Regions from separate parts of the Pseudarthrobacter sp. NBSH8 genome, predicted to be linked through region 2. Evidence: predicted binding sites of a transcription regulator. Region 2 holds the regulator's gene; each other region holds the start of a gene.
The links. Region 2 encodes HrcA, which represses chaperone genes, less so after heat shock. Its sites were predicted from a motif close to TTNGCACTCGNNNNNNNCGAGTGCNAA; they were not measured.
Positions count from the first base shown of each region.

Region 1: groES (co-chaperone GroES) is a predicted target of HrcA. The motif match lies at 7,187-7,213, and genes of this name have one in related genera.
Region 3: FYJ92_RS13440 (FmdB family zinc ribbon protein) is a predicted target of HrcA. The motif match lies at 2,877-2,903, and genes of this name have one in related genera.

Region 1 covers NZ_CP043178.1:2,946,627-2,957,214, forward strand. The annotation lists gene guaB (IMP dehydrogenase) at 1-920, opposite strand, end outside; gene FYJ92_RS13495 (acyltransferase family protein) at 1,134-3,176, opposite strand; gene FYJ92_RS13500 (ATP-dependent DNA ligase) at 3,356-4,879, opposite strand; gene groL (chaperonin GroEL) at 5,046-6,656, opposite strand; gene groES (co-chaperone GroES) at 6,734-7,027, opposite strand; gene FYJ92_RS13515 (hypothetical protein) at 7,239-7,622, opposite strand; gene FYJ92_RS13520 (class I SAM-dependent methyltransferase) at 7,678-8,907, shown strand; gene FYJ92_RS13525 (shikimate 5-dehydrogenase) at 8,935-9,732, opposite strand; gene FYJ92_RS13530 (glycoside hydrolase family 3 N-terminal domain-containing protein) at 9,804-10,588, opposite strand, start outside.
Region 2 covers NZ_CP043178.1:2,170,326-2,179,862, reverse strand. The annotation lists gene lepA (translation elongation factor 4) at 1-1,721, shown strand, start outside; gene hemW (radical SAM family heme chaperone HemW) at 1,758-2,987, shown strand; gene FYJ92_RS10040 (DUF4870 domain-containing protein) at 3,109-3,528, opposite strand; gene FYJ92_RS10035 (DUF3097 domain-containing protein) at 3,658-4,506, opposite strand; gene hrcA (heat-inducible transcriptional repressor HrcA) at 4,654-5,667, shown strand; gene dnaJ (molecular chaperone DnaJ) at 5,745-6,872, shown strand; gene FYJ92_RS10020 (16S rRNA (uracil(1498)-N(3))-methyltransferase) at 6,875-7,657, shown strand; gene FYJ92_RS10015 (GerMN domain-containing protein) at 7,667-8,623, opposite strand; gene FYJ92_RS10010 (PhoH family protein) at 9,000-9,537, shown strand, end outside.
Region 3 covers NZ_CP043178.1:2,929,102-2,939,689, forward strand. The annotation lists gene FYJ92_RS13420 (hypothetical protein) at 1-441, opposite strand, end outside; gene FYJ92_RS13425 (GNAT family N-acetyltransferase) at 590-1,207, opposite strand; gene galU (UTP--glucose-1-phosphate uridylyltransferase GalU) at 1,213-2,118, opposite strand; gene FYJ92_RS13435 (5-formyltetrahydrofolate cyclo-ligase) at 2,227-2,847, shown strand; gene FYJ92_RS13440 (FmdB family zinc ribbon protein) at 2,964-3,233, shown strand; gene cpaB (Flp pilus assembly protein CpaB) at 3,333-4,079, shown strand; gene FYJ92_RS13450 (AAA family ATPase) at 4,099-8,205, opposite strand; gene guaA (glutamine-hydrolyzing GMP synthase) at 8,335-9,924, opposite strand; gene FYJ92_RS13460 (DUF3817 domain-containing protein) at 10,026-10,526, opposite strand; gene FYJ92_RS13465 (SURF1 family protein) at 10,523-10,588, opposite strand, start outside.

The DNA.
Region 1 (10,588 bases), 780 kb from region 2:
CCCACCTTAATGCCGTCGGCACCGGCGTCGATGAGGGCCTGGGCGCCTTCGCGGGTGGCAGCCTGGCCGCCGATGATGTCCACGTGCGCCGTAACGGGATCGGACTTCAGGCGGCGGATCATGTCCAGCACACCCTGGGAGTGGCCGTTGGCGGTGTCAACGAACAATGCGTCCACGCCGGCGTCGACGAGTGCCATGGCGCGTTCCCAGCCGTCACCGAAGAAGCCGATGGCGGCACCTACGCGGAGCCTGCCCTCGTCATCCTTCGTGGCCAGCGGGTACTGCTCTGCTTTGGTGAAGTCCTTGGTGGTGATGAGGCCCTTGAGCCGCCCCTGCTCGTCAACGAGCGGAAGCTTTTCGATCTTGTTTGTGGCCAGCTTATGGGAGGCTTCCTCACGGCTGATGCCCACATGACCGGTGATCAGCGGCATCTTGGTCATGACGTCGCTGACCAGCCGCAGCGGGAAGTCGGCTTCGGGCACAAAACGGGTGTCGCGGTTGGTGACAATGCCGAGGAGCCGCATGCCCTCGTCCACAACGGGGAGTCCGGAAACCCGGTACTGCGAACAGATCTCATCCAGTTCCGCCAGCGTTGCTTCAGGGCCGATGGTCAGCGGGTTGGTGATCATCCCGGACTCGCTGCGCTTCACGCGATCCACCTGGTCCGCCTGGTCCTGGATGGACAGGTTGCGGTGGATCACACCGAGGCCGCCCTGGCGCGCCATGGCAATCGCCATCCGGGATTCGGTGACCGTGTCCATAGCGGCTGACAGCAGCGGTGTGTGGACGGTGATCCGCTTCGAAATCCGCGATGACGTGTCAGCCTCGGACGGGATGACATCCGTGTGGCCCGGAAGGAGCAGGACGTCGTCGTAGGTCAGGCCGATGAAGCCGAAAGGATTGTGCTCGGGCTGGGTCATGAGTGCGCCTCTTACCTTGGTTATGGGGTCACGGGTAGGGGTTGCAGCTAATGACCAGCCCGTCATTACGGGACTGGTCCGTGCAGGGCCTTAGTACATGCGGGTGCCTCATGCGCGGACACCGTGCAGAAAGCTTTGAATAAATATTAGAACCTCGACGCCGATCCCCCTATTCCGGGAGTCCATTGTGAGCAACGGCACGCAGGGCGCACGTCAGTTCCAGCCCGTCGCCGCCAGCAGCCGGTCCTCAAACATGGGAATCATGCTTTCCACATACGTCCTGCTGAGGTGGTTGTCGTCCTTGTACACGTAGACGTTGCCTACCACTGCCGGGCAGATACCGCCGGCGCAGATGAAGTCGCTAAGGTCCATCAGGTACAACCCGTCCACTTTCCCGCGGTAACTCTCCAGCGGGGACGGCTCCGCCAGCGATTCGTTCAGCGGCGGGTTGCAGGCCGGGGCGTCCGCGCTGTGGCGCTGGACGCACTCGGGCATGTTGATGGTGAAGCGCGGGTTGTCCCGGATGCCGACGATCTCTATGCCGGCGTCCGCGATGGGCTGGATTCCTTCGAGGTACGCGGGCACCTCGGTCTCGAACGGTGCTTCCTCATGAGTCAGGGTGGCCACGGTGAAGACGGCATCGGGCCGGTGTTCCAGCACGTACGCTGCGCTGGCCCGGTTGTAGGCGTTGCACTCGGCGTTCCGGGTCTCGGATTCGGCCCCGAACCGGCAGGCCGGCATCAGCAGGGTGACCAGCTCCCAGCCGCGGGCTTCGGCGATGGGAGCCAGGGCGGCAAGATACTGCTGGGCATGGGAGTCGCCCAGGACAACGATCCGTTTGGTGGGGTCGCCTTCGGGGAGCGCCTGCCGGCACCCTTCCAACACAGGGTCTTCGGTGGCGTTGGGACCGACGCAGGGCGCATCTATGCCGGCCCAGTCGTTGTCCAGCGCCGCGGGCCCCGGAATGATCCTCCCCTGCGGCGCGGACGCCCCGGCGTTGCCGGGGGCCAGCATGGCGGCTCCCGGCGTCAGCTCGCGGGGCTGGGCGGCAGTGGCGGCTTCCTCCGCTGTGAGGCTCGTCTGCCAGACCGCCACCGGTCCGGCCAGCAGGGCACAGCTGGCGACGACGACGACGGCGGTGCGCCAGGTGCGCACCTGCGGCCAGCGCCACTCCCGGAGGGGTTTTTCCACAAAGCGGGTGGTGAGGACGGCCAGGAACACCGAGGCGGCGATGATTGCCGCGCCCTGGATGAGGGTGGGCGCCTCGACGCCGGTAGCTGCCAGGGCAAGCACCAGGACGGGCCAGTGCCACAGGTAGAGGGCGTAGGAGTTGTCGCCCAGCGAGACCAGCGGCTTCCAGCTCAGGAGACGGTCCACGCCGTACGGGCTCCCGCTTTGTCCAGCCACGATGATCGCCGCGGCAGCCAGCGTGGGCCACAGTGCCACGAAACCGGGGAACGCCCGGTCCACGGTCAGCAACAGACCGCAGGAGACCATGGCCACCAGGCCGGCCCAGCCGAGCACCACACGCAGGAGTTTCCCTGGTTTCACGTACGGCAGGACAAGCGCCAGCAGCGAGCCCAGCGCGAATTCCCAAAGCCGCGTCCGGGTGTCGAAGTAGGCGTACGCCTGGTTCGTGGCCGTCTGGTCAACAGAGAACGCGAGCGAGGCAACGAGGATCCCGGCGAACGCGGCTGCCACTACGGCCCGATAGCTGGCGTTGTACCGGTGCCGGAGGAGCCGCCACAGTACAGCGGAAGCGGCAAAGACGAGCGGCCACAGGATAAAGACCTGCCCTTGGATGGACAGGGACCAGAAGTGCTGGAGGGGGCTCGCCGCGGCGTGGTCCTGGGCGTAGTAGTCCACGGCGGTGTCCGCCAGCAGCCAGTTCTGCCGGTACAGCAGCGCCGCCCAGGCCTGATCCAGGATGACGGGCCAGCGGCCTTGCGGGAGGATGAGCCAGGTGCCTGCCAGGACCCCGAGGATTACCACGACGGCGGCGGGCAGCAGCCGTTTGAAGAGGTGCAGCCAGTGCCGGAGGAGATTGAGGGAGGCCCCGGCTTCCACCTTCCGGACGAAGGACAGCGTCAGCAGGAAGGCCGAGATCAGGAGGAAGACATCCACCCCGCCGGACACCCGGCCAAGCCACACATGGTAAGTCACCACCATCAGTACGGCGAGCGCGCGGAGGCCCTGGACTTCGGGACGGAACGTCAGTTTCCGGACGGGCGTCCGCGTGCCGGTCTTTGCGTCCAGCGCAGGGCGCGGGGCAGCCTCGGCTGGTGCACTGGACACAGAGACCTCTCCAAGCGGGTAAGCAAAGCATCAAGCCTACGGAGCCGCAGGGCCGATGGCCAATCAGGGTCCGGTCCCGTGGGGCATTTCAGGTCGCTGCGCGTGCCGCTGCGCGGCGGGACGGAACAGGTATCCGCGCCCTACGAACGCAACAGCGCCCGGAGCGTCTGAATGGTGTCGGCCTCCGCCGCCGTCTTGTCGTCGCGGTAACGCTTGACGCGTGCGAACCTCATCGCGATTCCGCCCGGATACCGCGAGGATTGCTGCACGCCGTCGATCGCGATCTCAACCACCGTGATGGGCTCAACCCAGACGGTGCCCGCCGTTCGCCGCACCTCAAGCTCCTGGAACCTCTCGGTCTGCCAGCGCAGCAGCGCGTCGGTGAGTCCTTTGAAGGTCTTGCCCACCATTACGTAGCCGCCGGGTTCGCCGAACTCGCCGGTCGGGTCGAGGGCTCCCAGGTGCAGGTTCGAAAGCAGCCCGGTGCGGCGTCCCGATCCCCATTCGCAGGCGAGCACCACCAGGTCGTAGGTGAGCACCGGTTTCACTTTGATCCAGTTGGAGCCACGCCGGCCGGCCGCGTAGGCCGATCCGACCGCCTTCACCACCACGCCCTCATGGCCCGCGGCCAGCGCATCGCGCGAGACCCTCTCAGCAACGGCCGCATCCGCCGTGATCTCCCCCGGGATCCGGTACCCGGGGGCGATGTGCTCGAGCACGCCGATGCGCGTCGACAGCGGCTCCTCAAGCAGGTCGCGCCCGTCAATGTGCAGCACGTCGAAGAACCACGGATGCAGCACTGTAGCGCGCACCGCATCCGCCCCGAACCGCGACATGGTCTCCTGGAACGGTCGGGGGCCGCCGTCCTCGTCGAGGGCGAGGGTCTCGCCGTCGAGGATCACATCACGTACCGGCAGTCCGCGCACCACCTCCACCACCTCGGGCAGCCTGTGGGTCACCTCGGCCAGGGTGCGCGTGTAAATGCGCACATGGTCGCCGGCGCGATGCACCTGGATGCGCGCCCCGTCGAGCTTGTATTCCACGGATGCTTCCCCTGTTACCTCAAGCGCCGCGCTGGCACTGGCCGCCGTTCCGGCGAGCATGGGCTGCACGGGACGGCCGACGACGAGGCCCACGTCGTCAAGCTCGGCCGCCGTACCCGTGATGGCCAGCAGGGCGGTTTCGCCGAGATTGCCGGAGAGCATCGCGGCGCGGCGTACGGCGTCGACGGGCCGATCGGCGGCGCGGGCAACAGCATCCGTCAGCACACCCTCAAGCGCACCCGTTCGCAGTTCACCGAGCAGCACGCCGGCGATGAAGGCCTGTTCACGCTCTGTTGCCGCCGCAGTGACCATCCGGAGGGTCGCGGCGCGCTCCGCGGCTGATCCAGCGCCTGAGGTGGCAAGCAGCCGGTCCAGCGCAGCGTCGAGGTCGGACACCGTCAGGCTCGGCTCAGCGGCCGGCTCTCCCATGGCTGCCGTCATGCCGCGCCAGCCGATGCCGACGCGGCCTTGCCGAGGCTGGGCGATAAGCAAGCCGACGGCCGTCGCGATGTCCACTGGCTCGAGCCTGCGCAGGAGATCGGCCAGTGCGTCGACCTTCGCGAGCCGGGAGCGGGTGGACGCGACGGTATCCGAGGTTTTCACGAGCTCATCGAGCAACATGGCATCAGTCTGCCACGTTCGGCAGCGGCGTCCTCCTCCATTCGCTGCCATGAAACGCACGGACATGCCGGGCGCATAGGGCGGCAAAGCGGGCCGCAGGTGAGCTGTGAGCACAAAAACCGGCCCAGCCGAGGCTGGACCGGTTCTTTATGAGGAGACGCGGGAACTAGTGGCTGTGGCCTGCGTGCTCGTCTTCGTTTGCGGGCTTCTCCACTACGAGGGTCTCGGTGGTGAGAACCAGCGCAGCGATGGATGCCGCGTTGCGCAGGGCTGCACGGGTGACCTTGACCGGGTCGATGACACCGGCGGCGATCAGGTCCTCGTACTCACCCGTCTTGGCATTGAAGCCATTGTTGGTTTCGAGTTCGGCAACCTTGGCGGTGACAACGTAGCCGTCGAAACCGGCGTTCTGGGCGATCCAGCGAAGCGGCTGCACCAGCGCGCGGCGGACGATGCCCACAGCAGCGGCGGCGTCGCCTTCGAGGGCCTTGACTGCAGGATCCTCGTCGAGGGCCTTCAGTGCGTGGATCAGAGCGGAACCGCCACCGGCCACGATGCCCTCTTCGAGGGCGGCGCGGGTGGAGGACACTGCATCTTCGATGCGGTGCTTCTTTTCCTTCAGCTCAACTTCGGTGGCTGCGCCGACCTTGATGACGCCGATGCCGCCGGCCAGCTTGGCCAGGCGTTCCTGGAGCTTTTCCTTGTCCCAGTCGGAGTCGGTGCGGGTCAGCTCGGCGCGCAGCTGGGAAACCCGGGCTGCGACGTCTTCTGCGGAACCGGCGCCGTCAACGATGGTGGTGTTGTCCTTGGTGACCGTGATGCGGCGGGCGGTACCCAGCACCTCAAGGCCAACCGAATCCAGGCTGAGGCCCAGTTCCGCGGAGATGACCTGCGCACCGGTGAGGGTGGCAATGTCCTGCAGCATGGCCTTGCGGCGGTCGCCGAAGCCCGGAGCCTTGACGGCAACAACGTTCAGGGTGCCGCGGATGCGGTTGACGATCAGCGTGGACAGGGCCTCGCCCTCAACGTCTTCCGCAATGATGAAGAGCGGCTTGGAGCTCGCCAGCGCCTTCTCCAGCAGCGGCAGGAAGTCCTGCACTGAGGAGATCTTGCCCTGGTTGATCAGGATAAGGGCGTCCTCGAGGACGGCTTCCTGGCGTTCGGAGTCGGTCACGAAGTACGGGGACAGGTAGCCCTTGTCGAACTGCATGCCTTCGGTGAGGACCAGCTCGGTCTGCGTGGTGGAGGACTCCTCGATGGTGATCACACCATCCTTGCCGACCTTGCCAAATGCCTCGGCGAGGAGCTCGCCGATTTCGTCGCTCTGGGCCGAGATGGCTGCCACGCTGGCAACCTGGGTGCCTTCAACCGGGCGTGCGTTCTCGAGCAGGCGGGCTGCAACGGCTTCTACGGAAACTTCGATGCCACGCTTGATCTGGCCAGGGGCGGCGCCCGCCGCAACGTTGCGCAGGCCTTCCTTGACCAGGGCCTGGGCGAGCACGGTGGCCGTGGTGGTGCCGTCGCCGGCGACATCGTTGGTCTTCGTGGCGACTTCCTTAGCCAGCTGCGCGCCAAGGTTTTCGTACGGGTCATCAAGCTCAATTTCGCGCGCGATGGTGACGCCGTCGTTGGTGATGGTGGGTGCCCCCCACTTTTTGTCGAGGACAACGTTGCGGCCGCGGGGGCCGAGCGTCACCTTGACAGTGTTGGCGAGCTTATCGATGCCGGCTTCAAGCGACCGGCGGGCAGCGTCGTTAAACGCAAGCTGCTTTGCCATGGTTTTGTCCTTTCAAGACAGAACCCCGCACAGCTGACCAGCGGAATGCATGATCAGCGGCACGGGGATCCAAAGAGTTACTTTACGACGATCGCCAGAACGTCGCGGGCGGACAGCACGAGGTACTCGTTGCCACCGGTCTTGACTTCGGTTCCACCGTACTTGGAGTAGATAACAACGTCGCCAACGGCTACGTCGACAGGGACGCGGTTGCCGTCTTCGAAGCGGCCGGGGCCTACTGCAACAACTTCACCCTCCTGCGGCTTCTCCTGTGCGGAGTCCGGGATAACCAGGCCGGAAGCCGTGGTCTGCTCGGCTTCGAGCGGGCGGACAACAATACGATCCTCAAGAGGCTTAATAGAGACCGACACTCGGACCTCTCCTTCTACGTCAGCGAAATTTGTGGACAGTTGAGCTGTTTCGCCGTGGCTGGCTAACCGTCGTCGCGGTGCCGGCAGCAGCCTGGCTGGCAGCTCGTCATGTGTTAGCACCCTCCTAGGGAGAGTGCTAATGATGACTCTATGTTTTGGTTAGCACTCGGTCAAGGCGAGTGCCAGAATTATGTCTCCGGCGAACAGCCTGTTACCGGCCGGTGAGGTCCTCGAGATCGACGTCCTCGTCGCCGTCGTCCCCTTCATCGGCTGTGCCCCGCCGCAGATACAGCACCACGGCGCCGCCCACGGCAGCCAGCAGTGAGACCACCAGCAGGATGATGCCGCCTACGCGTGCCCCGGCGTAGAGCCCGCGAATCTCCCCTGCTTCGTCCGTGGCGTCCTGGATGTTATTGCCGCCCACTGAGTAGACAGTGGCGTTGAACGTGTCCAGGAAGAAGATGATCACGAGCAGCGCAACGCAGACAACGGCCACTGCGGATCCTGCAATCAGCGCGGGGCGGGCGAACTTCACCAGGTCCGGTTTACTGGTTTGGGGTAGTCCGGACGGCTGGGTGCCTGCACTGTCTTCCATGCCTTCAACCCTAGCGGGATCTGGCCACCGGGCCACCTCCACTAGGCTTGAACCCATGGCTCAAGCACCGCAGGACCAGATCGCCCCACTGCTCACGAGCGAAGGCTGGGAGCTCCTGGCGTCCCTGGGCCCGTACCGGGAGGACAAGGCGTTCGAGCTCAACGCGGCCCTCCGCAAGGCCGGCCACTCCCCTGCATTGGTCTCCGCCGTCCTCACCCAGTCCCGGCTCCGCACCAAGGCCGAGCTGAAGTTCGGCGAGTTCGCCCGGAGCATGCTCTTCACGCAGGCCGGGCTGGAACAGGCCACGCGTCTTACGGTCGCGGCAAGGCATGCCGAGCGCTTTGCGCAGGCCGGCGTCCGCCATGTGGCCGACCTTGGGTGTGGCCTTGCCGCGGATTCCCTGGCCCTGGCCTCAATGGATATCACGGTCACGGCCGTGGAAATGGACGAAACCACCGCCGCCTGCGCCACGGTCAACCTGATCCCCTTCCCCAACGCCACGGTGGTGCATTCGGACGCCACCACCGTACCTTTGGACGGGGTCGACGGCGTCTGGCTGGATCCCGCACGCCGCGTCACCTCCACTTCGGGTACCAAGCGGATCTGGGATCCTGAGGCGTTCTCACCGCCCCTGTCATTTGTGGAATCACTCGCGGCCACCGGGCGCGCGGTTGGCGTCAAAATGGGCCCCGGCATGCCGCACGAGTCTGTTCCCGCTGGCTGCGAGGCGCAGTGGATATCGGTGGGCGGCGACGTCACCGAGGTGGCCCTGTGGTTCAACTCCGTGCGCCGGCCCGGAATCCGCCGGGCCGCGCTGCTGCTTGGCCCGCAGGGTGCCGCCGAGCTGACCAGCGCTGACGACTTCGACGGCGGTCCCGCGGCGCCGGTGGGTCCGGCGGAGGGCTACCTGTATGAGCCCGATGGTGCGGTGATCCGCGCCGGCCTGGTGGCCGACGTCGCGCTTCAATTGGGCGGGCACCTGCTGGACGAGCACATCGCCTACATCTGCGCTCCGGAACTGGTGGACACGCCCTTCGCCCGGGCGTACAAGGTCCTGGAGGTGATGCCGTACAACGTCAAGGCGCTCAAGGCCTGGGTGAAGGAGAACGGCATCACGGTGCTGGACATCAAAAAGCGCGGCACGTCGGTAACCCCGGAGGAACTGCGCAAGCAGCTGTTCGCCGGCAACAAAGGTGCCGGCAAGAAGGCCGGACAAAAAACAGCCACCCTGGTCCTGACCCGTATTGGGGAGGATCGGGTGGCCATCTCGGTGGAACCGGCCTGAGGCAGCGAACGCTCCCGAGACCGGGCCCTACTGGGCGCGCATAAAGTCTTCGGCGGCCCGGACCTGCTCGTCGGTGGGCCGCAGGCCGGTATAGAGCACAAACTGCTCGAGCGCCTGGATGGTGGCCACCTCGGCGCCCGTGATCACCTGTTTCCCGGCGGCCCGGGCGGCCTTGATCAGCGGCGTCTCGGCCGGTAGCGCCACAACGTCGAACACCACTTTGGCTGCCGCGATGGCATCTTCCGGGAAGGACAGGGAGTCCACCTCCGGACCGCCCGCCATACCAATGGGAGTGACGTTGATGATCAGGTCCGCGGTGCCGCCGTCGAGCGTTGCCCGCCACTGGAACCCGTACTGCTCAGCGAGCGCCCGGCCGGTGTCTTCGTTCCGGGCGATGACCGTGACGTCCGTGAAGCCGGCGTCGCGCAGGGCCGCGACGGTGGCCTTGGCCATGCCGCCGGCGCCCTGGACCAGCACCGAGTAATCCGCAGGGACGGCGTTGCCGGCGAGGAGCTGTTCGATGGCGGTGTAGTCGGTGTTGTAGGCCAACAGACGTCCGTCCGTGTTCACGATGGTGTTGACCGAATTTATGGCTTTGGCGGAGGGATCCAGCTCATCCACGAGGGCCATGACGTCCTCCTTGTACGGCATGGACACCGCGCAGCCGCGGATGCCCAGGCCCCTGACGCCGGCGATCGCCTGGGCCAGGTCGGTGGGGGCGAAGGCCTTGTAGATCCAGTTCAGATCCAGCTGGTCGTACAGGTGGTTGTGGAACCGCGTCCCATTATTGCTGGGCCGGGCCGACAGCGAAATACACAAGGTCATGTCTTTATTTAGAATGGGCACCTGTCCATTAAACCGCCGTTGACCGATTCGGCGATGTGATGCGGGCCAAGTTACGGGCAGCCTGTCCCGGCCGGATAGCTTCCGACGGCGGCGGGCAGCTTTCCCGGTGCAGTCGCCTTGCCTGCCAGCACGGCAACGAGGGCGTCAAAGGCACCCGGTGTCCGGCCGTAGAGCGCAATTTTCACCGGAGCGCTGGAATCCTGCAGCGGCCACGGCGCATCCAGTGCGACAGCGATATCGCCCCCGACCGGACGGCCGGCGTAACCGATGAGGCTGACCAGTGGGCCCGCCCCGGTGCCGAGCCCGGCCTTCGCCGCGGCAGCCTCAAACCGTGCCCTGTCTTGCGGTGATCCGCCCGCGATCCGGATGCTTCCCTGGACTATTGGCGCGCCGCAGTGTCCGGACAGAACTGTGACGGCGCCCGCGGAGACCCGCGCCGAGATATCGCCGCCGCTGCCGGGCGCTGCGCTGGCGGGGGCCGAGCCGGCGGGCGGCGAGGTGACGCGGCCGCGCCAAATCATCATGGTGGCCACCCGGATGGCTGCTTCGTCCAGGCGCGCCGCGGGCAGTGTTCGGGCCGCCACGGCGCTCACGATGGCCGTGTGGGCCTGCCCCACATCCGTCGGCATCAGCAGCAGGTCCGCGCCGGCAGCCAGCGCCGCCGTTGCTGCGGAGCCGCCAGGGTATTGCTTTTGGACTGCCCCCATATTGAGGGCATCGGTTACGGCCACACCCTTGAAACCCATGCCGCGCAAGGCAGCGTAGGCGGGGCCGGACAACGACGCCGGGACGCCCGGTTCCAGGGCCGGTACGGCGATGTGCCCGGTCATAACCA
Region 2 (9,537 bases):
TGGTTAAGTCCCGCGACATGAAGGCCCAGTACCTGGATCGCATGGACATTGAGCGCGAACGCGGCATCACTATCAAGTCCCAGGCGGTTCGCATGCCCTGGGAGCTCGATGGGACCAGCTATGCGCTGAATATGATCGATACGCCCGGTCACGTGGACTTCACCTACGAGGTGTCCCGTTCGCTGGCCGCCTGCGAAGGGGCAGTGCTGCTCGTTGACGCGGCGCAGGGCATCGAGGCGCAGACTCTCGCGAACCTCTACCTGGCCATGGAAAACAACCTCACCATCATCCCGGTGCTGAACAAGATCGACCTCCCGGCAGCCCAGCCCGAGAAGTACGCGGCCGAACTGGCCAGTCTGATCGGCGGCGACCCCGACGACGTGCTCCGCGTTTCCGGCAAGACCGGTATGGGCGTCGAGGTCCTGCTGGACAAGATCGTCCGCGACCTGCCGGCCCCTGTGGGGGACCCGGCAGCCCCAGCGCGCGCCATGATCTTCGACTCCGTCTACGATACCTACCGCGGTGTGGTCACCTACGTCCGTGTGGTTGACGGCATGCTGCACCCCCGTGAACGCATCCAGATGATGTCCACCCGGGCCACCCACGAACTCCTGGAGATCGGGGTGAGCTCCCCGGAGCCCACCCCCTCCAAAGGCCTCGGCGTGGGCGAAGTGGGCTACCTCATCACCGGTGTGAAGGACGTCCGCCTGTCCAAGGTGGGCGACACCGTCACCAACCTGGCCAAGCCTGCCACTGCCTCTCTTCCAGGCTACGCCGATGCCAAGCCGATGGTCTTCTCAGGCCTGTATCCGCTGGACGGCACGGACTATCCGGTGCTCCGCGATGCGCTGGAGAAACTGATGCTGAACGACGCGGCACTGGTCTATGAGCCGGAAACGTCCGCCGCGCTGGGATTCGGCTTCCGGGTGGGCTTCCTCGGCCTGCTCCACCTGGAAATCACCAGGGAGCGGCTCGAACGCGAATACAATCTGGACCTGATCTCCACTGCCCCCAACGTGGAGTACGAGGTAACGCTGGAGGACAAGAAGGTGGTCCACGTGACCAACCCCAGCGAATACCCCTCCGGCAAGATCGCCGAGGTCCGCGAGCCGATGGTGGCTGCCACCATCCTTGCTCCGAATGAGTTCGTGGGCGCCATCATGGAACTTTGCCAGAGCCGCCGCGGTGTTATCGGCGGCATGGACTACCTGTCCGAGGACAGGGTCGAAATCCGGTACCGGTTGCCGCTTGCTGAGATCGTGTTCGATTTCTTTGACATCCTCAAATCCAAGACCCGGGGCTACGGCTCGCTCGACTGGAAGGCCGACGGCGAGCAGGTGGCCGACCTGGTCAAGGTGGACATCATGCTCCAGGGTGAACAGGTGGATGCCTTCTCCGCCATCACGCACCGCGAGAAGGCTTATGCCTACGGTGTGATGATGACCGGCAAACTGCGCGAGCTTATTCCCCGCCAGCAGTTCGAAGTGCCCATCCAGGCTGCCATCGGCTCCAGGATCATCGCCCGGGAAAGCATCCGCGCCATCCGCAAGGACGTTCTGGCCAAGTGCTACGGCGGCGACATTTCCCGTAAGCGCAAGCTGCTGGAGAAGCAGAAGGAAGGCAAAAAGCGGATGAAGATGGTGGGCCGTGTTGAGGTTCCCCAGGAAGCCTTCATCGCTGCGTTGACCACTGACGAGTCCAAGGACAAGGCCAAGAAGTAGTGATGAAAGTGGCCGGCAACACCGGAGGCCCCTGTAATGCCTAGCACTCTTCCGCTCGGCGACCCGGCTCCGTCGGACGGTCTGCTGCCCGCCCAGGCAGTGGACGGTGCTGCGGACCGGGCCTTCGGACTGTACGTGCACATTCCGTTCTGCGCGGTGCGCTGCGGATACTGCGACTTCAACACGTACACGGCCACCGAGCTGGGCGGCGGCGCGTCGCAGGACGCCTACGCCAGCACGGCCGTGTCCGAAGTTGACTTTGCCGCCACCGCCCTGCGGGACTCGGGTGTTCCGGACCGGCCGCTGAGTACAGTCTTCTTTGGCGGCGGCACCCCCACGCTGCTCCCTGCGGAAGACCTCGCCCGAATCCTGACAGCCGCCGTCGGGAACTGGGGCTTGGAACCCGGCGCCGAAGTGACCACCGAAGCAAACCCGGACTCGGTCACCCCTGCATCACTGCAGGTGCTGGCCGACTCCGGGTTCACCCGGGTTTCCTTTGGCATGCAGTCCGCGGTTCCCCATGTCCTAAAGGTCTTGGACCGCACGCACACGCCCAGTCGCGTGCCGCAGGTGGTCCAGTGGGCGCGGGACGCCGGACTGGCCGTGAGCCTGGATCTTATCTACGGGACGCCGGGGGAGTCCCTGGCGGACTGGCGGTTCTCCCTGGAGACGGCCCTGTCCTACCAGCCTGACCACATCAGTGCCTACGCGCTGATCGTGGAGGACGGCACCAAGCTGGCCGCCCAGATCCGCCGTGGTGAAGTCCCGGGGATCGACGACGACGACCACGCCGACAAGTACGAACTCGCCGACCAACTGATCGGCGCGGCGGGCCTCAGCTGGTACGAGGTTAGCAACTGGTCCCGGACGCCGGAGCAGGCATGCCGGCATAATCTGGCGTACTGGCGGGGGGACGACTGGTGGGGCATCGGACCAGGTGCGCACTCACACGTCGGCGGAGTCCGGTGGTGGAACGTCAAGCACCCTACGGCCTACGCCGGACGGCTCGCCCAGGGCCTGTCACCGGCCGCCGGGCGGGAAACGCTCGACGCCGAAACCCGCGACGTGGAGCGCGTGATGCTTGAGGCCCGGCTCGTGTCGGGGCTGGCAACGTCAACGCTGGGCGAACACGGTCAGCACGCCGTGGCCGGGCTCATTGCGGACGGCCTGGTGGAGCCGCCGGCAGCCTTCCACGGCACGCTGGTTTTGACCCTGAAGGGGCGCCTGCTGGCCGATGCCGTGGTCCGCAGGATCCTGCCGGACTAACGGTGGTGGGCCCACGCCCGCAGGGTTCCCTGGCCGAGCCTGCGAGGTTAGCGCGGCGGTCCCTTCCCAACTCTCGCAAGCTCGCGTCGGGGCCCTCGGGACGCCGCTTAGCGGGTGGGGACTACTTGATCCAGCGCAGGTTGTACTGGTAACGGTGCGGCTGGCCCTTGTTGACATGGATACCTGCGGCCACCGAGAAGCAGGTCAGGGCAATCCAGATCAGGGTGGCGATGACAGCGAAAATGTTTCCCACCACCGGAATAAACACCAGGACGTTGGCCACCAGCGCAGCAATGGTGGGCGGCAGGCTGAAGTTGAGTGCTTCCTTGGATTCCTGGGCGGTAAACGGCCCGCGCTCACGGAAAATCAGGTAGATCAGCAGGGACGGAACACAGCCGAGAATCCCGCCGAAATGCGCCAGCGTGGCCCACTGGCGGTCTTCGCTGGCCGTCAGCGGCAGCGCATTTGCCGGAACGCCCTGGTACTCTGAACGGCCCTGGCCGCCGTGGTCGTCCCGGTGCTCGCGTGCGTTTTGTGCCACGGTTTTCTTCCTTCGAAAGTGCAATGGTGCTGGGTTGGAGAATGCCGGACTGAAAGCAACTGCAGCCTCCGCAGTACCAAGAATACTGGTTCAGCCACCAAATGCCGCCGCCCCGAGCCGGATCCGGCGTTAATGCACTGTCAGGAAGTCGATGACTTCCTCCACCCGTCCGAGCAGTGATGCCTCCAGATCCGCGTAGCTGCGGACAGCGCCCAGCAGCCTTTGCCAGCCAAGCCCAATATCTTCCTTGGTGGAGTGCGGCCAGCCGAACGCTGTCAGAATGCCCGTCTTCCAGTCCTGCCCGCGGGGCACCACAGGCCACTGTTCGATGCCCAGGACAGCGGGCCGGATGGCCTGCCACACGTCAACGTAAGGGTGACCGACGATCAGGACATTGCCGGCAGCGCCGGGGGAATCCATTACGGCGGCAGCGATGCGAGACTCCTTTGAGTCCGGCACCAGGTGGTCCACCAGGACCCCCAGCCGGCGGCCGGGACCCGGACCGAACGCGGCCACCGCCCCGGTGAGGTCATCAATGCCATGCAAAGGTTCGACGACGATGCCCTCAACGCGGAGATCGTCACCCCAGACCTTCTCCACCAGTTCGGCGTCGTGTTTGCCTTCCACCCAGATTCTGCTCGCCTTGGCCACCTGGGCACGCTGGCCGGCCACGCGGACTGAGCCGGACGCCGTCCGGCCGGCCGCCACGGGGGCGGCCTGCCTGGGCGCCGGGGGAACGAGCCGGATGGGCTGCCCCTCCAGGAGGAACCCGAAACCGAGCCGGAAGGACCGGGACTTGCCTCGCCGGTCTTCGAGGGCCACGACATGCATGCCGCCGGACTTCTCCACCCGGGTCACCGCTCCCACCCAGCCGGACTGGGCATCTTCAAGGACCATGCCGCGTTCCACGGGAACCTCAGGAAGTTCGCTCCTGACGGGCGCGGTGATCTCCTGCGGACCCCAGTTCTGGTATTGCATGGATTGATTCCGCCTTGCCGCTAGATCCTGGCCCGGAATTTCGCCCGGAGCGGTACCAATGCTAACAACGGGGTGACTCATATTAGACTGTTAGCACTTAGGCATGTCGAGTGCTAACCCCGCAGTGACCACGGATGGAGGTGGAGTATGAGCGAGCCGCGCAAACTCGAAGTACTGCGCGCCATCGTGGAGGACTATGTGCACTCCCGCGAGCCGGTGGGTTCCAAAGCGCTCGTGGAACGCCACCACCTCGGCGTGTCCAGCGCCACTATCCGCAACGACATGGCGGCCTTGGAAGACGACGGCCTGATCACTGCCCCGCACACCAGCGCCGGACGGATCCCCACAGACAAAGGCTACCGGCTGTTTGTGGACCAGATTTCAGCGGTAAAGCCGCTTTCCCAGGCGGAACGGCGGGCGATCCAGGCGCTGCTGGAGGGCGCAGACGATCTGGACGACGTCCTGGACAGGACCGTCAGGATGCTGTCGCAGCTAACCAACCAGGTCGCCGTCGTGCAGTATCCGCATCTGAGCCGCGCCACCATCCGCCACATCGAATTCGTCCTGCTTGCGCCGCGGCAGGTCCTCGTGGTCCTCATCGCCACCACCGGCAAGGTAGAACAGCGCGTAATCGACGTCGGCCAGAACCTCGGCGACGACGCCGTCGCGTCGTTGCGGGCACACTTCCTCGGGTCCCTCGCGGGCATCTCGCTGAGCCGCCTGACGCCGTCGCTGCCGGGGGTCGTTTCGTCCGTCAGCCCGGGCCAGCGTGCGGCGGCCCAGGCATTGGCCCACGGGCTGGAAACGCTCGCCCACAACAGCCGCGAGGAACGCATGGTCATGGCCGGAACAGCGAACCTCGCCCGCTCCAATGTGGATTTTCCGCTCAGTATCGGACCGGTCCTGGAAGCCCTCGAGGAGCAGGTTGTCCTGTTGCGCCTCCTAAGCGACATGGCGCAGGATCCGAGGGGTGTGGCAGTCAGCATCGGGCGTGAAAACCCGTACGACGGGCTCGCGGAAGCCTCCGTGGTGGCCACGGGCTACGGACCAGACAGCACCGCCAAGATCGGTGTGCTGGGCCCCACCCGGATGGACTATCCCACCACCATGGCCGCCGTCAGGGCAGTAGCCCGTTACCTTTCAAGAATTCTGGGTCCGTAACAGCACTACGGTCCAGGCACGAAGAGCAGTGCCGGCAGCCCGCCTGCCGGCAGTACAACAAGGAAGAGATACGAACTTTGAGCAGCCACTACGACGTCCTCGGAGTCTCGCCGGAAGCCACCGGGGAAGAGATCAAGAAGGCCTACCGCAAGCTGGCCCGCACTCTTCACCCGGATGTAAACCCCGGGGAGGATGCTTCGGACCGCTTCAAGGCCGTGACCCACGCCTACGAGGTACTTTCGGACCCGCAGAAGCGACGGATCTATGACACCACCGGCAACGAGAACGGCACCGACAACGGGTTCGGCGGCGGCGGATACTCCGGCCAGGGCTTCGCGTTCCAGGATATCTTCGACACGTTCTTCGGCGCGGGCGGCTCCTCCGGCCCCGCGTCCCGGGTCCGCCGCGGCCAGGACGCACTGATCAGTGTCCGAATCGAACTGCGCGATGCCGTGTTCGGCGTCAACCGGAAACTCGAAGTGGACACCGCGGTCACCTGCCCCACCTGCAACGGGTCATGCTGCCGCGAAGGCAGCCACCCTGTCCGCTGCGATATCTGCGGCGGCAGCGGCCAGGTTCAGCGTGCCGTGCGCTCCATCCTGGGCCAGGTCATGACGGCGGCCCCGTGCGGCAGCTGCGATGGTTTCGGGACGGTCATCAAGGACCCTTGCAACGAATGCAGCGGACAGGGCCGCATTCGCAGCCGGCGGTCCCTCACCATCAAGGTGCCCGCCGGTGTTGCCACGGGCACGCGGATCCAGCTTTCCGGGCAAGGCGAAGCGGGCCCGGCCGGAGGACCATCCGGGGACCTCTATGTGGAACTGCGGGTCAACAACGACGCCACCTACGCCCGCGACGGCGACGACCTGCACGCGACACTTCACATTCCGATGACAGCCGCCGCCCTGGGCACCGAGCTGTCACTGGAAACCTTTGACGGACTGCAGGAGATCGACGTCAAGGCGGGCACGCAGTCAGGGGAGATCATCACGCTCCGCGGACTCGGCGTGACGCACCTGCGCGGTTACGGCCGCGGGGATCTGATGGTCCATCTGCAGGTTGAGACGCCAGCCAAGCTGGATGCGGCGCAGGAGGACCTCCTGCGGCAGCTGGCGAAGCTTCGGGGCGAGCAGTTCACGGAAGGCAAACTGGCAGCCAGCGGCGGCGTCTTTGCCAAGCTGCGGGACCGGTTCGGTAACCTGTAGCGGTGAGCAATCCCGTTTTCTTCAGCAGTGCCGGGGCGCTCGACGAGCTGGTGCCAGGTGCCCGATTTATCCTTCAAGGGCCGGAGGCACGCCACGCCGTGACCGTGAAACGGCTATCTCCTGGAGAGGCCGTGGACATTGCCGACGGCGCCGGAAAACGGCTGACGGGAACTGTTGTCTCGGCGTCGCCGGCAGAGCTTACCGTGGAATGCTCCGCCGTCGCCGTGGAGGACCGGCCCGACATCCGGCTGGTGCTGGTGCAGGCCCTCGCCAAGGGGGACCGCGACGAACTGGCCGTGGAAACGGCAACCGAACTCGGGATTGATGCCGTAATTCCCTGGCAGGCCGAGCGCTCAATCGTCCGCTGGAAGGGTGAGCGCGCGGCCAAGGCCCACGCAAAATGGCAGTCCGTGGTCACTGCCGCCGCCAAGCAGGCACGCCGCGCCTGGATCCCCGAGGTGCGCGCCGCCGTCGAAACGCCAGGCCTTGCGGCGGCAGTGGCGGCAGCGGATCTGGCCGTAATCCTGCACGAAGACGCGGTTCGGCCGCTCCGGTCCGTCCTGGAATTATGGCAGGGCGCCCAGGCTGACACCGGACCCCTGGAAATTCTGCTCATCGTTGGCCCGGAAGGCGGAATCAGTCCCCGCGAAGTCACCCGGCTTTGCGACGCCGGGGCCGTGACGGCCCTCTTGGGCCAGCACGTCCTCAGGTCATCCACGGCCGGACCGGCAGCTGTTGTCCTGGCGAGCGATGTACTGGGACGCTGGACAGCGCCAGTGTCCTGACGCGGCCTGCTACCGGATTTTGAAGTTCCGCGTATCCACATTCAGCTCCTGGCTGCTGCCGGCTGTCTCCACCTGCGAAACACGGAGCTCATAGTTCCCGGCGGACAGGCTCAGCGCAAGCGTGAACACTCCGGCCTGGGCCGCTTCGGCCGCTGCAGTGGTCTCCCCGGTGAGGTAGGGCGCCTTGTTCCCGTTCGCTTCGGCCCGCAGGATCTGCCAGCGGAGCTTGCCGCCAGGAACCGTGCTGCGGCCGGTGATCTTGACGCTTCCGCCTGCCAGGTCCGTCCCTTCCTGCGGATCGATGATCCAGACAGGCGCCACCATTCCGGCAGCCCGGGACATTGGGTCGCCAAGCTGGATGTGGTTGAAGGCAACGTAGTCGGTGTGGCTATCCACCAGGATCCTGACCTGGATCTGCTGGCCGGAATCGATCAGGCCGGAACTCGCAGCCGCCGCCGTAGCGGTAAAGACCAGCTGCTGGATGGCGCGGCCAGCCATGTCGGCGTCGAGATTGCTGTTAAAGGCATCTTCGGAGATGTCGACCGTGATGACGTTCTTGCCGGAGATGGACGAGGCAAGTTTCTCCGGATTCTGCCAGGGCGTGAAGAAATCCGGGTCCAGCGGCTTCTCCGACATCATGGCCCGGAGGGCACGTGTCACAGGATTCTCCTGCTCCGGCACGTCCCGGAACTCCCGGTACAGGAACACGTTGTTGTTGCTTCGGCCAATCCAGTAGACGGGTGCCTTGTTGGAAGACTGTGTGGTTTCCAAGGGCGCGCTGGTGGAGGGGCCCCCGGGTGAGCCGGTGGCAGCCTGGCTGGAGTTTGCCGTCGGGTTGGGCCCGGGGTTGGGGTCCGCGATGCAACCGGTGAGAAGGAGGAATGCTGGCAGTAGACCCAGGAGGCGTTGCGGACGGAAGCGCGGCTCGGCGCGTCTGGCAGTAAGGGGGGTCGCTGTTTGCGGCACTCTCGTGGCCTGTCCTTTCCCGGCTGTGAAATGGTGAGGCCTTGGCCCCGTGAGCCGGTCCCCGGACGGCTGTGATTTCCAGCATGGCATAACCGGTTCTGCCAAAAGGACCAGATCCCGGCTGCCGGTGCAACTGCAACGGGAACGATATGCGCCTGATATGAAGTTGATACCTAATGACGGCAACCGTCCCGCAGCACGCTGGTGACGGGTACCTTTCCCGGCGACCGCCGGGCGCTGCCGGGAGGTGCCTCCTGGCGTAAGATGGTAGGACTCCGCTGGCTCCTGCGTGCTCGGCAACAGCCCCGTCCACACAGCAGCCGGCGGCACTTTAAGTTTCGAACTGGAGGAGACCACAGGCCCGCGGGCCAGCACCATGACTGAATCAGCGAACGGAAAGCGCCGGCTCAATACTGACCGCGCCGCCGCAGAATTCCCCCATTCACTTCCTGGTGTCCGGACGGAGGTGGTTCTCTTTGACAACTCCGACCAGATGGTCCAATCGCTCGGCAGCCATGACGAGGCCTTGCGTTACATCGAAGAGCAGTTCCCGTCGGTGAACTTCCACGTCCGTGGAAACGAGCTGTCCATCAGCGGCCCTGCCAACGAAGTTCCGCGCATTATGCGGCTCCTGCATGAAGTGCGCGGCCTCGTGGCCCGCGGCACCGTCATCAGCCCCGCGGTGCTGCACCAGCTCGTTGCGCTGCTCCGCAGCCAGTCATTGCAGAACCCTGTGGATGTCCTCACTCATGACATCCTCTCCAGCCGGGGGAAGACCATCCGGCCCAAAACCCTGAACCAGAAGAACTACGTGGACGCAATTGACGCGAACACAGTGATTTTCGGGATTGGCCCTGCAGGCACGGGTAAGACGTACCTCGCGATGGCCAAGGCTGTTCAGGCCCTCCAGCAGA
Region 3 (10,588 bases), 760 kb from region 2:
GGCGTTGACCTTCGCTTTGCGGTCCCGGACAGCCAGGGACCGGAGCACCGCCACAGCTGCGACGGTGGCGGCCAGGCCGGCCACCGGCAGCAGCGCGCTGCCGATTCCGAACGGCAGAAGAACACCCGAAACAAACGCGGTCAGCAGCGACAGGACCCCGACGAGGGCGATCGCTGTCCTGCCATAGCGGATCCGGAACGCGCCGCCCGTCGTCGAACTGCCGGACGTTTCCGTTGCGGTCTCGGGGCTCTTCCTGATCTCCATGGCTTTCTCCTGCTGGGCGGTGATGTTCAGTACCGTCCCGGCTCTCGGTTCCGATGATTCAATGGCTGGTACTTCTGCCAGGAAGTCGCCAGCGGCCTGGGCCTGGTGCCGGCGGTTCCGCAGAACGTAGGGCGCAACCCACACGATCCAGAGCACAACGGCAACCACAAGGATCACTGAGCTGCTTAGGGGGAAGTCCACAATCAAAACCGTATGAGTATTACGGCAGCCGCCCCCGCATTAGCCACGGTGTGTCGCGGGCAACGTGGCAATTGATTGGATTTATGACTTTGGAAGTACGTCTGGCGGGTTCAGCTGCCGGGGGTCAGGACCGGGACGCGAGCCACCGCGCGAGCAGCCCCTCCGGGACCTCTTCAGCGGTCAGCGCGAAAGTCCGGTGGTCCGCCCACTCGCCGTTGATGTGAAGGAAGCGTGGACGATAGCCTTCGTCGCGGAATCCCAGTTTCTCAACCACGCGCAGGCTGGGGCCGTTCTCGGGCCGGATGTTGATCTCCATCCGGTGCAGGCCGAGGGCCTGGAAGCAATGGTCCGTGGCCATGGCCACGGCGGTAGGTGCGATGCCATGACCGGCGCGGGCCTGGTCAACCCAGTAACCCAGTGTGGCCATCATGGCGGAACCCCACACAATCGAGGACACGGTCAGCTGGCCAACAATGACCGGGGCGGCCAACCTGGGTGTGCGCTCGGCGATCAGGAAGGGCAAGGCCGTCCCTTGGGCGGCCTGGATTTTCAAGGACCGCACCATCTGCCGGTAGTCAGGCAGCGCACCGCCAGACGCCGGGTTGGATGCTTCCCAGGGCGCCAGCCACTCGCTGTTGCGCCCCCGGACCTGGGTCCATTCCCTCTTGTCCCGGTACCGGATGGGGCGCAGGATCAGGTCGCCGCATTCGAGTGTCACGGGCCAGATGGCTCCGGGGCGCACGGCAGCTATTTAGTGAGGCCGGCCGCGAAGCCCGGCAGCCACTCCCGAAGGCCGGGGCCGAGGTCGTCGCTGTCGATGGCGAGCTGGACGCAGGCCTTGAGGTAGCTGAGCTTGTCACCGGTGTCGTAACGGCGGCCTCGGAAGACCACGCCGTAAACTCCATAGCCCTCGCCTTCGCCGGCCGCCAGTTCCTGCAGGGCGTCCGTCAGCTGGATTTCCCCGCCCCGGCCCGGGCCGGTGCGCTCGAGCACGTCAAAAACTGCCGGGTGGAGGACGTAGCGGCCAATGACGGCCAGGTTGGAGGGCGCCTCCTCCACGCTGGGCTTTTCGACGAGCTTGTTGATCCTGACGTAGCCTTCACCGTCGATCCCCTGCACGTCGGCACAACCGTAGGCACTGATCTGGGAGGGCTCCACCTCGATGAGGGCCACCACGGATCCGCCGGTCTTGGACTGGACATCGATCATGGTGCTGAGAAGTTCGTCCCGGGCATCGATCAGGTCATCGCCGAGGAGCACAGCAAAGGGTTCGTTGCCAACGTGCTGCTTTGCACGCAACACTGCGTGGCCCAGGCCGTTGGGGTCACCCTGCCGGACGTAGTGGATGTCACCGAGGTTGCTTGCTGCCTGGATGGACTCAAGTTTGGCGAGGTCGCCTTTGGCTTCCAAGGTGTCCTCCAGCGAAGGAACCCTGTCGAAGTGGTCCTCCAGGGCACGCTTGTTGCGTCCCGTGATCATCAGGATGTCGTTCAGGCCAACGCTGACAGCTTCTTCAACCACGTACTGGATGGCCGGCTTGTCCACCACCGGGAGCATTTCCTTGGGCATGGCTTTGGTGGCCGGCAGGAACCTGGTGCCGAGTCCGGCAGCGGGAATAACGGCCTTGCGTACTGTCTGCTGAGTGGTAGTCACTGGACTAATCTAACGGAGGGGCTGATCATTCAGTAATTATTGGTGGCTCCCGGGCCAATGGACCGCAGCGACTGCAACGGCCACAGTAAACGCCAACGAAGGAGCGGCATGTCCGAAGGCAGCAGCGCAGCCAAGGCGGACATCCGCGCACGCCATCGTGCGCGCCGTGCCGCGACGGATCCCACTCACCGCGACGCCGCCGGTGCCGCCCTGGCCGCCCACGGCGCCGCGTGGGCCGAACAGTTGACCGGCGGGACGCCGTCGACCTTTTGCGCATACCTGGGCGTAGAACCCGAACCGCCCACACTGCCCCTGATCATCGAACTCCATCGGCATGGCCACGCAGTCCTGCTCCCTGTCTGTGAGCCCGGACGCCGGCTGAGCTGGACGCAGTGGACCCCCGGCGTCGAGTTTGTCCGCAGCCGTTATGCGCCGGTGCTGGAACCGGCCGGACCTCGCCTTGGCCTCGGCGTCATGACGTCTGTTGCCGCACTCTTCATCCCCGCCACAGCCGTGGACAGGGACGGCAACCGCATAGGCCAGGGCGGCGGCTACTACGACGTCCTGCTGGGCTCCCTTGGCCGGGACGGACTTGAGATCCCGTTTGCGGCCGTCGTCTTCGATGCCGAACTGCTTCCGGCCGGAAGCATTCCCGCCGAAGACTTTGACCGGAGGGTGCCGGCTGCCCTGACGCCGTCAGGTTTGATCCGGCTACCGGACCCAGCCTGACGGAGGGCTACTTTCCGGGGGTGATAGAATTGGCACTCAGGCCCTGCGACTGCTAATGGACGGTTTGCGTTCAGCGCGGCACAGGACCTCTCGTTTGCCCCCGAGGAGGATCACCAGTGCCCACTTATGCTTACGCCTGCAAGGATTGCGGCCACGCCTTCGACGTTTTCCAGTCGTTTACCGACAGCACCCTGACGTCATGCCCGGAGTGCCAGGGCGCCTTGCGCAAGAAGTTCAACAGCGTGGGCGTGGTCTTCAAGGGCTCCGGTTTCTACCGGACTGACTCCCGGGATGCCAAGGGAAGCACCGTTTCGGCTGCCCCTGCCCCTGCCCCTGCCCCTGCCGCGGCCGCGCCGGCACCTGCCACGGCCGCTGCCGCCAGCTGACCTCCGGTCTAACAAGACGTACGACGCCGGCGGCTCGGTTGTCCACATAGGCACCTTCGCTTCTGTCGGACTCCGTTGCCGGTACGTAGCGTGGTTCGCATGCCCGCTACTCTCTTTCGTCCCAGCCGCGGATCCGCCCCGTCGGGACGCCAGGTCCGCCGTCCGCTCCCGTCAGCACGCCCCCGCGGCGTGCGTGGCCACAGGCTATTGTCCTGGCTGGGCCGGAACCGGCGCCTTGCGATAGCGCTCCTGCTTTGCCTTGCTGCGGGGATCACGGTCCATCAGCTCACTCCCCCGCCCACCGATACTGTTCCGGTGTTGGCTGCGGCGCGGGATCTCCCCGCAGGCACGGCCTTGTCGGCCACGGACATGACGGCAACGAAGATCCCGCCGGGGATGCTGACCGCCGGGGCCATATCCCACACCGGTGAAGCCGCGGGAAAACAACTGGCAGCCCCTTTGCGGAAGGGCCAGCTTGTGACCGACTCCCTGCTGCTGGGACCCGGCCTGCTGACCGGAACGCCTCCAGGCTCCGCAGCCGTGCCGTTGAGGATGGCCGATCCTTCCTCCATCCAGCTGGTATCGCCCGGGCAACTGGTCAATGTGGTACTAACCCGGGCGAACGGCTACGATCAGCAGTCCCCCTCAGAAGTGCTGGCAACGTCCGTTCCCGTCCTGTGGACGTCAGGACAGGGCGGCAAGACGGGTCAGTGGTTGGGCACCGGCGAAACCGACGGGCTGATTGTCGTGGCGGCAGCCCCGGAGCAGGCTGCGCGGCTGGCCGGGGCCTCCACCCAGGGCAAACTGTTTTTCGTTCTGGTGGGACCCGAAGGCGGGGCGGGGTGAAGCCGTTGCAGCTTGCAGGTCAGCCCCAGTGCGGCGGCTTGTTTTCCTTCAGCCAAGCATCGTGATCGTTGTCGGGGCCATCGCCCCAGCGCTTCGGGTCATCCTCCGCAGCCTTGTTGGGCAAGATGCCTGCTGCCCCTGGCACCTGGCGTTCCGGCGCAGCGGCCGTCCCGTTTCCTGCCTCATCTGGCTGGCCGTTACCGCGTGTCTCCGCCTGATCGGTATTCCGTGGCGTCACAACAACCGCCTCCTCACTGGCCAGGCGTCCGGCCTGGTCTTCGTTCCTGTCGTTTTCAATACTTCCCAGCGCGAGCGCGTCCATGTCCTCGTCAAAGAATCCGCCCGAGGCTGTGCCTCGTCCGGGCGGCAGAACATTCTCAAGGCCCAGGTAACCCGCGATCCGGTCCGCGCAGGCGGACGGGTCCGTAAAGACTTCGATGGTCCATAGCGGCATGTACCGCCAGCCCATCCGTTCCAGCAGCTGAGGGCGGAGCCGGCTCCGCTCGCGGACACTCATGGTGCGGTACTGCTCCGTGCCATCCGATTCGATGGCCACCGGTCGCGGAATCTCGGCGTCGTCCTGGCCCATGGTGCTGAGCGGGTCTGCTGCGGCCACCACGTCAATCACGCCGTCGTACTGGTGCCAGACTCGGGCGCCGCGGGCACGCAGCCGGTCGCCAAGATCGGCCACGAGGGGATCGGCCCCAAGCGCCTGCTCGCTGGCAGCCGCACGCGAGGCCGGGGTACCGAGATCGGTCTTTCCGGCAATTTCACGATTGAGGAGCTCGTAGAAGTCCACCGCCCCGTAGGACAGCCGCGTGTGGTCCAGGTCTTCGGGCTGGAAACACGTCAGTACGTGGAGCGATCGGCGGGCACGCGTCATGGCCAAAGCGAACTTTTCCCGCCCGCCCTCAGCCGACAGGGGTCCGAAGTTGTGCAGCGCCCGGCCATGCGGAGTGCGGCCGAAACCGGGTGAGAAGATCACGTGGTCACGGACCAGGCCCTGCGCACGCTCAAGGTCAACCACCCGGAAGGACTCGGATCCTGCGCTGAAGAAGCTGGCCAGCCCCGGGTGGTTCGGGAGCTGAAGACGGATTGACTCACCGATCCGGGCAGCGTGGCGCAGGCTGGCGGTGACCACTGCCAGCGACGTGCGCGGCCGCGTCCGGGCGTGCTCAAAGACCAGCTGGACCACGCGGTTAACCTCGGCCACCACGGATTCCACGCCTTCGTGGTCGGCGCTGGGCAGCCCCGTGCCGTCGGGCAGATACTCGACCAGGAGCGCCCTGTCCAGTCCCGTGGCCGATTGCCCCTCCGGGAGCCTGCGGAGGGCCCCGTCGTAGGAGTTCTTGCTCAGCTGCAGGACCAGGTCCTCGTCAACCGCGCGGTAGACAAAATTCAACCGCCAGACAGGCAGGACCGCAGACAGCGCCGAATACGCGCTTTCGACGCGATGATGGGCCGCTTCACCGGGGGCCAGCCGCTCAACACCAACAGTGAAAGTCCGGGGGCTGGCAATCTTGGCATCACCGAAGGCAATGACCTGCCCGGCTCGGGCGATGGCAGGCAGGACGGCCTGCAGCGACGTCGCTTCGGCGTCCAGGATGACCACGGCGTCGAAGTGCTGTTCGGCCGGCAAGAGCCCGGTCATGAGGTACGGGCTGACCGACCAGACCGGCACCAGCATGGGAACCAGCTCGGCGGCCTGGGCGGTCAGCGCCGCGAGGGTAACCCTACCGTCCTTGAGCAGGCTCTTGAGCAGCTGCGCCTGACGCGGGTGTTCCGCAAGCGCGGTCCCCCACCGTTCGGACAGGTCCCAGCGCAGGCGCGCCGCGCCGCTGGCAATATGGGCGTTGTCCGCGAGCCGGTATTCGGCCTCAAGCTGCCGGAGCGCGTCCCCGTCAGACATGGCGAGGTAATCGTCGCCGCTGATCATCGCTTCCAGCGCGGACTGCCACCAGGCCAGTTCAAGCTCTGCTGCGACGGACCCTGCGGGAACCTCCCGGTCCGCAAGATCGGCCAGGAGCTCCCCCAGGCCGTGCTCGCGCATGTTTTCCACGAGCAGCGTGCGCTCGGGAAGCGTTTTGAGCGTGTGGGTGTCGGCCACGAGCCGCTCCAGCCGCTCCATGAGTTCCTCATAGCGGGCCGTTGCCAGCGAGCCACCGGCCTGGGTGTGCCGGAGGGCCTCGCCCAGCTGGGTCAGCTCCCGGTCCAGCGACCGGTACATCACATTCATTTCGGCAAGGCCCGCGGGGACGGCCGGGTGGCGCTGCGAGGTGGCGTACCCTGACCAGAGGGCACGCTGGTCCTGCACCAGCACCAGCGAGCTGTGGAGATCGCTGATGTGGACGCCCGGGCGGACGTACTCTTTCGCGACCCGGCGCAGGCGGGAACGCTGCATGGAGGCCATATCGACGTTCCGCTCCCGGCGCCAGGCGGAGGACGCCGTGGCGGAAATGAGATCGTTGACCGGCCTGTCGAAGATGTCCGGTGTGAACTTATCTAGGCTTTCGCGGACAGCCATGAGGAGTTCGAGCTGCTCCCCCCACTCCGAGAAGGACAAGCCAAGCCGGATTTCGGCATGTTCGGCCACGCTGTTCATCCGGTCACGCAGAATAGGCAGGTTCTTCGCCACTGACCGGGCGAGCTCCTGGGCTTCCTCGGTCTCCTTGCGGGTGAGCAGCCGGGCGCCGTGCCACGGGCTTGTGGTGGACGCGCGGCTGAAGCTGCCAAGCTCGGCGGCGCGGCGGAGCCGGCCGGCGAGCTCATTGCGGTCGCGGATGCTGTCCAGCACACTGCGCTTGAGACGGACCGTGGTGGCGGGAGCCGGATGGATGGACGTCAGCTCGGCCAGTGACTGCATGGCCTGATACGGCGAGCAGCCCCAGCGCTGGCGCACGTTATGGAGGGACGCCACGTGGTCCATCAGTGCGTGCCGGTGCTCGGTTAGGGTCCGGTGGAGGTTCCCCAGCTGCGGCTCAAGTGATTTTTCGTTCCGCACGATGGCCCGCACCAGCTGGGCCTTGAGCTGCTGGGGGGTGGCTGTGCCGGAGAGCTGGAACAGGATGGATTCAAGTCCAAGCGATTCCAGTTGTGCCGATACTTCGTTCAGGCTGGCCCGGCGGTCACCCACCACCAGGACAGACTTGCCCGCATCCACCAGGGCACCGATGGTGTTGATGGCCGTCTGGGTCTGTCCTGTGCCCGGCGGGCTGCTGACCACCAGGGAGTCGCCTGCACGGGCGGCATCTATAACGTATTGCTGGGCCGGATCGGCGTCGAGGAGGAGCAGTTCGTCGTCCGGGTGGCGCGCGTCCACACTCGGGAAGCGGGAGGGGTCCGGCGCAGGTACGTCAATGACCTCACCGCCGGCTGCCTTGGCCAGGGCGGCGACCAGCGGGTTGCCCTCATGGATCCAGGGATCGTCCAGGTTGCCGGAGAGGTCCGCGAAAGTGGACACCAGCAGATTGTGCTGGGCTTCGGCGCCGTGGATGGGCCGGATGAGCGTTGCGAGCCTGTCCAGGACAGGCTGGGGATCGAAGCGCGCGGTGCTGTAAGCGAGGCGGGTCACGGCGTTAACGTCAAAAACGATGCCATGGACGGTTTTCAGGTGCCGGACCAGGGCCGGGTTGATGTTGGCCTGCTCGGTGAGCTGCAGTTCGTAGTCGTCCTCACCCGGCCGGACCGTAAGCGAAATTGCCGTTAGCATCACCGGCGCGGAAATGCGCTGGGGTTTGCCGCCAACGGCGGAGGTCCACACAACGGTGCCTGCGGATAGGTAACCGGCATCAATGCCCCGGTCATTTCCGAGTTCGAAGATTTTGGAGCGGATGTTCCGCGATGCCCGGGCCGCGACGACGTACTGTTGGTGGTCGCGGATGAGTGTGGACAACCGTGTGCGGCGGCCGGCCATAAGCTGGGCCAGACCGGAAGGGTGCGCATGGGTCAGGTCAATGGAACCTTCGGGGGTCTTGGTGAAACGCAGCATGGTGTCTGCCCCGGTGACGGGTTTAAGCCCGGACAGCCATTTTCCAAGCTCCTCAGAACCCTCCGGGTGGCCTTGACCAACTGACACTACTGCCTTCTTTTCTGCGTTTGCACGTGACGCCCTGGACCATACCGGCATACTTTCGAGCGTAGCCGCAAAGAAGCCGGGATGAGAGACCGCAACACTGAATCAGGCCAAATTGCGGTGGATTCCAACGGATGATAATAATGGCCGGCCTCCGCTGACGGAGACCGGCCACTCACACTGCTATTCCCACTCGATGGTTCCCGGCGGCTTGCTGGTTACGTCCAGCACCACCCGGTTGACGCCTTCCACCTCGTTGGTGATCCGGTTCGAAATCCGGGCCAGGAGATCGTACGGCAGGCGGGACCAGTCCGCCGTCATGGCGTCCTCGGACGAAACGGGACGGAGCACAATCGGGTGGCCGTACGTGCGGCCGTCACCCATGACGCCGACACTGCGGACGTCGGCCAGGAGGACTACCGGCATCTGCCACACCTCGTTGTCCAGCCCGGCTGCGGTCAGCTCGGCACGCGCGATGGCGTCTGCCTTGCGGAGCAGGTCCAGGCGCTCCTGGGTGATGTCGCCGACGATGCGGATTCCCAGTCCGGGGCCGGGGAACGGCTGGCGCCCGACGATTTCCTGTGGCAGGCCCAGCTGGGCGCCCACGGCGCGGACCTCGTCCTTGAACAGTGCGCGGAGGGGTTCAACCAGTTCGAACTGCAGGTCCTCGGGAAGGCCACCGACGTTGTGGTGGCTCTTGATGTTCGCGGCACCTTCGCCGCCGCCGGATTCGACGACGTCCGGGTACAGCGTGCCCTGGACCAGGAACTTGATCTTCTCGCCGTGGGCCGCGGCCTCGGCGATGATGGCCAGCTCGGCCTCTTCGAACGCGCGGATGAACTCGCGGCCGATGATCTTACGCTTGGTTTCCGGATCGCTGACGCCGGCCAGGGCCGACAGGAAACGCTCCTGCTCGTTGGCTACGTACAGCTTGACGCCGGTGGCGGCAACGAAGTCGCGTTCAACCTGTTCGGCTTCGCCTTCGCGCAACAGGCCGTGGTCAACGAACACACAGGTCAGCTGGTCGCCAACGGCCCGCTGAACGAGCGCCGCCGCAACGGCAGAGTCAACGCCGCCGGAGAGCCCGCAGATAACCCGGGCGTCGCCGATCTGCTTACGGATCCGGTCCACCTGCTCCTCGAGGATGTTCCCCGTGGTCCAGTTGGGCTCCAGCTTTGCGCCCTTGAACAGGAAGTTTTCCAGCACCTGCTGGCCATAGGCCGAGTGCTTGACCTCGGGGTGCCACTGCACGCCGTAGAGGGCCTTCTCTTCGTTGGCGAAGGCAGCCACTTCAGCGCCGGCCGTCGTCGCCAGCACTTCGAAGCCTTCGGGGGCCTCGTGCACAGAGTCGCCGTGGCTCATCCAGGTGTTCTGGTGCTGCGGCATCCCTTCGAGGACGGAGCGGCCCTCACCGAGGATGGTGGTTTCGGTGGAGCCGTACTCGCGCAGGCCGGTCTTGTCGACCTTCCCGCCCAGGGCATTGGCCATGGCCTGGAAGCCGTAGCAGATGCCGAAGACCGGAATGCCGGCCTCAAACAGGTCGGCGCCGACGGCGGGTGCCCCGTCCGCGTAAACGCTGGAGGGACCACCGGAAAGGATGATGGCGGCGGGGTCCTTGGCCAGGAGCTGCTCGGTGGTGAAGGTATGCGGAACCACTTCCGAATACACATTCGCTTCCCGGACGCGGCGGGCAATCAGCTGCGCGTACTGGGCACCGTAGTCAACAACCAGCACCGGCTTCTGGGAAGTCTGGGATGCAGTGGGAGTAGTCACCGCACTAGCCTACTTGCGTGGTCGCCCTGCCGCACCTTGGCGGGCCCCGCTGTGACGGAGCAGACTCTCCCCGTCCCGGCGGCGCTCCCGTTTACGCCGTCTCAGTAGCGCTGTGTGGCCTGGGGGTTCGCCGCCAGTTCAGCCTCCACCTCGGCGTGGAACTTCTTCTCCACGATAAAGGAAAGGAAAGGCACCACGCCTCCCAGTGCCAGGAGGATCAGCTTCATAAAAGGCCACCGCATCAGCGACCACAGGCGGAAGTTGGAGATCAGGTAAACCACGTACATCCAGCCGTGGAGGATCAGCACGGCGACGGAGATGTTCACGCCGCCCTCCACGCCCTTGGGCTCGGCGTCGGCGAAACCCAGGCCGAACGGCTGCCCCGTGCCGGCGCTGGTGCCGCCGGCAAAAAGGTACTGGCCAAAGGCGTAACGTGCGATGAGTTCGGCGCAGAGCAGCAGCAGCATGGCGCCGGTGAGGTACGCCAGCACCTTGTAGAACTTCAGGGCGGAACGGATCTGCCGCTCGGTACCGCCGAAGCGGCGCTTCTTGCCCTTGCCCTGCGCAGGTCCCTGCTGGATGGCCGGTTTCGGTTCGATCATGGCTTTACCTTTTGTTGGAGCTGTTCAGAGGTTGCTTCGGCGGGCGGAGCATCATGGTGAGG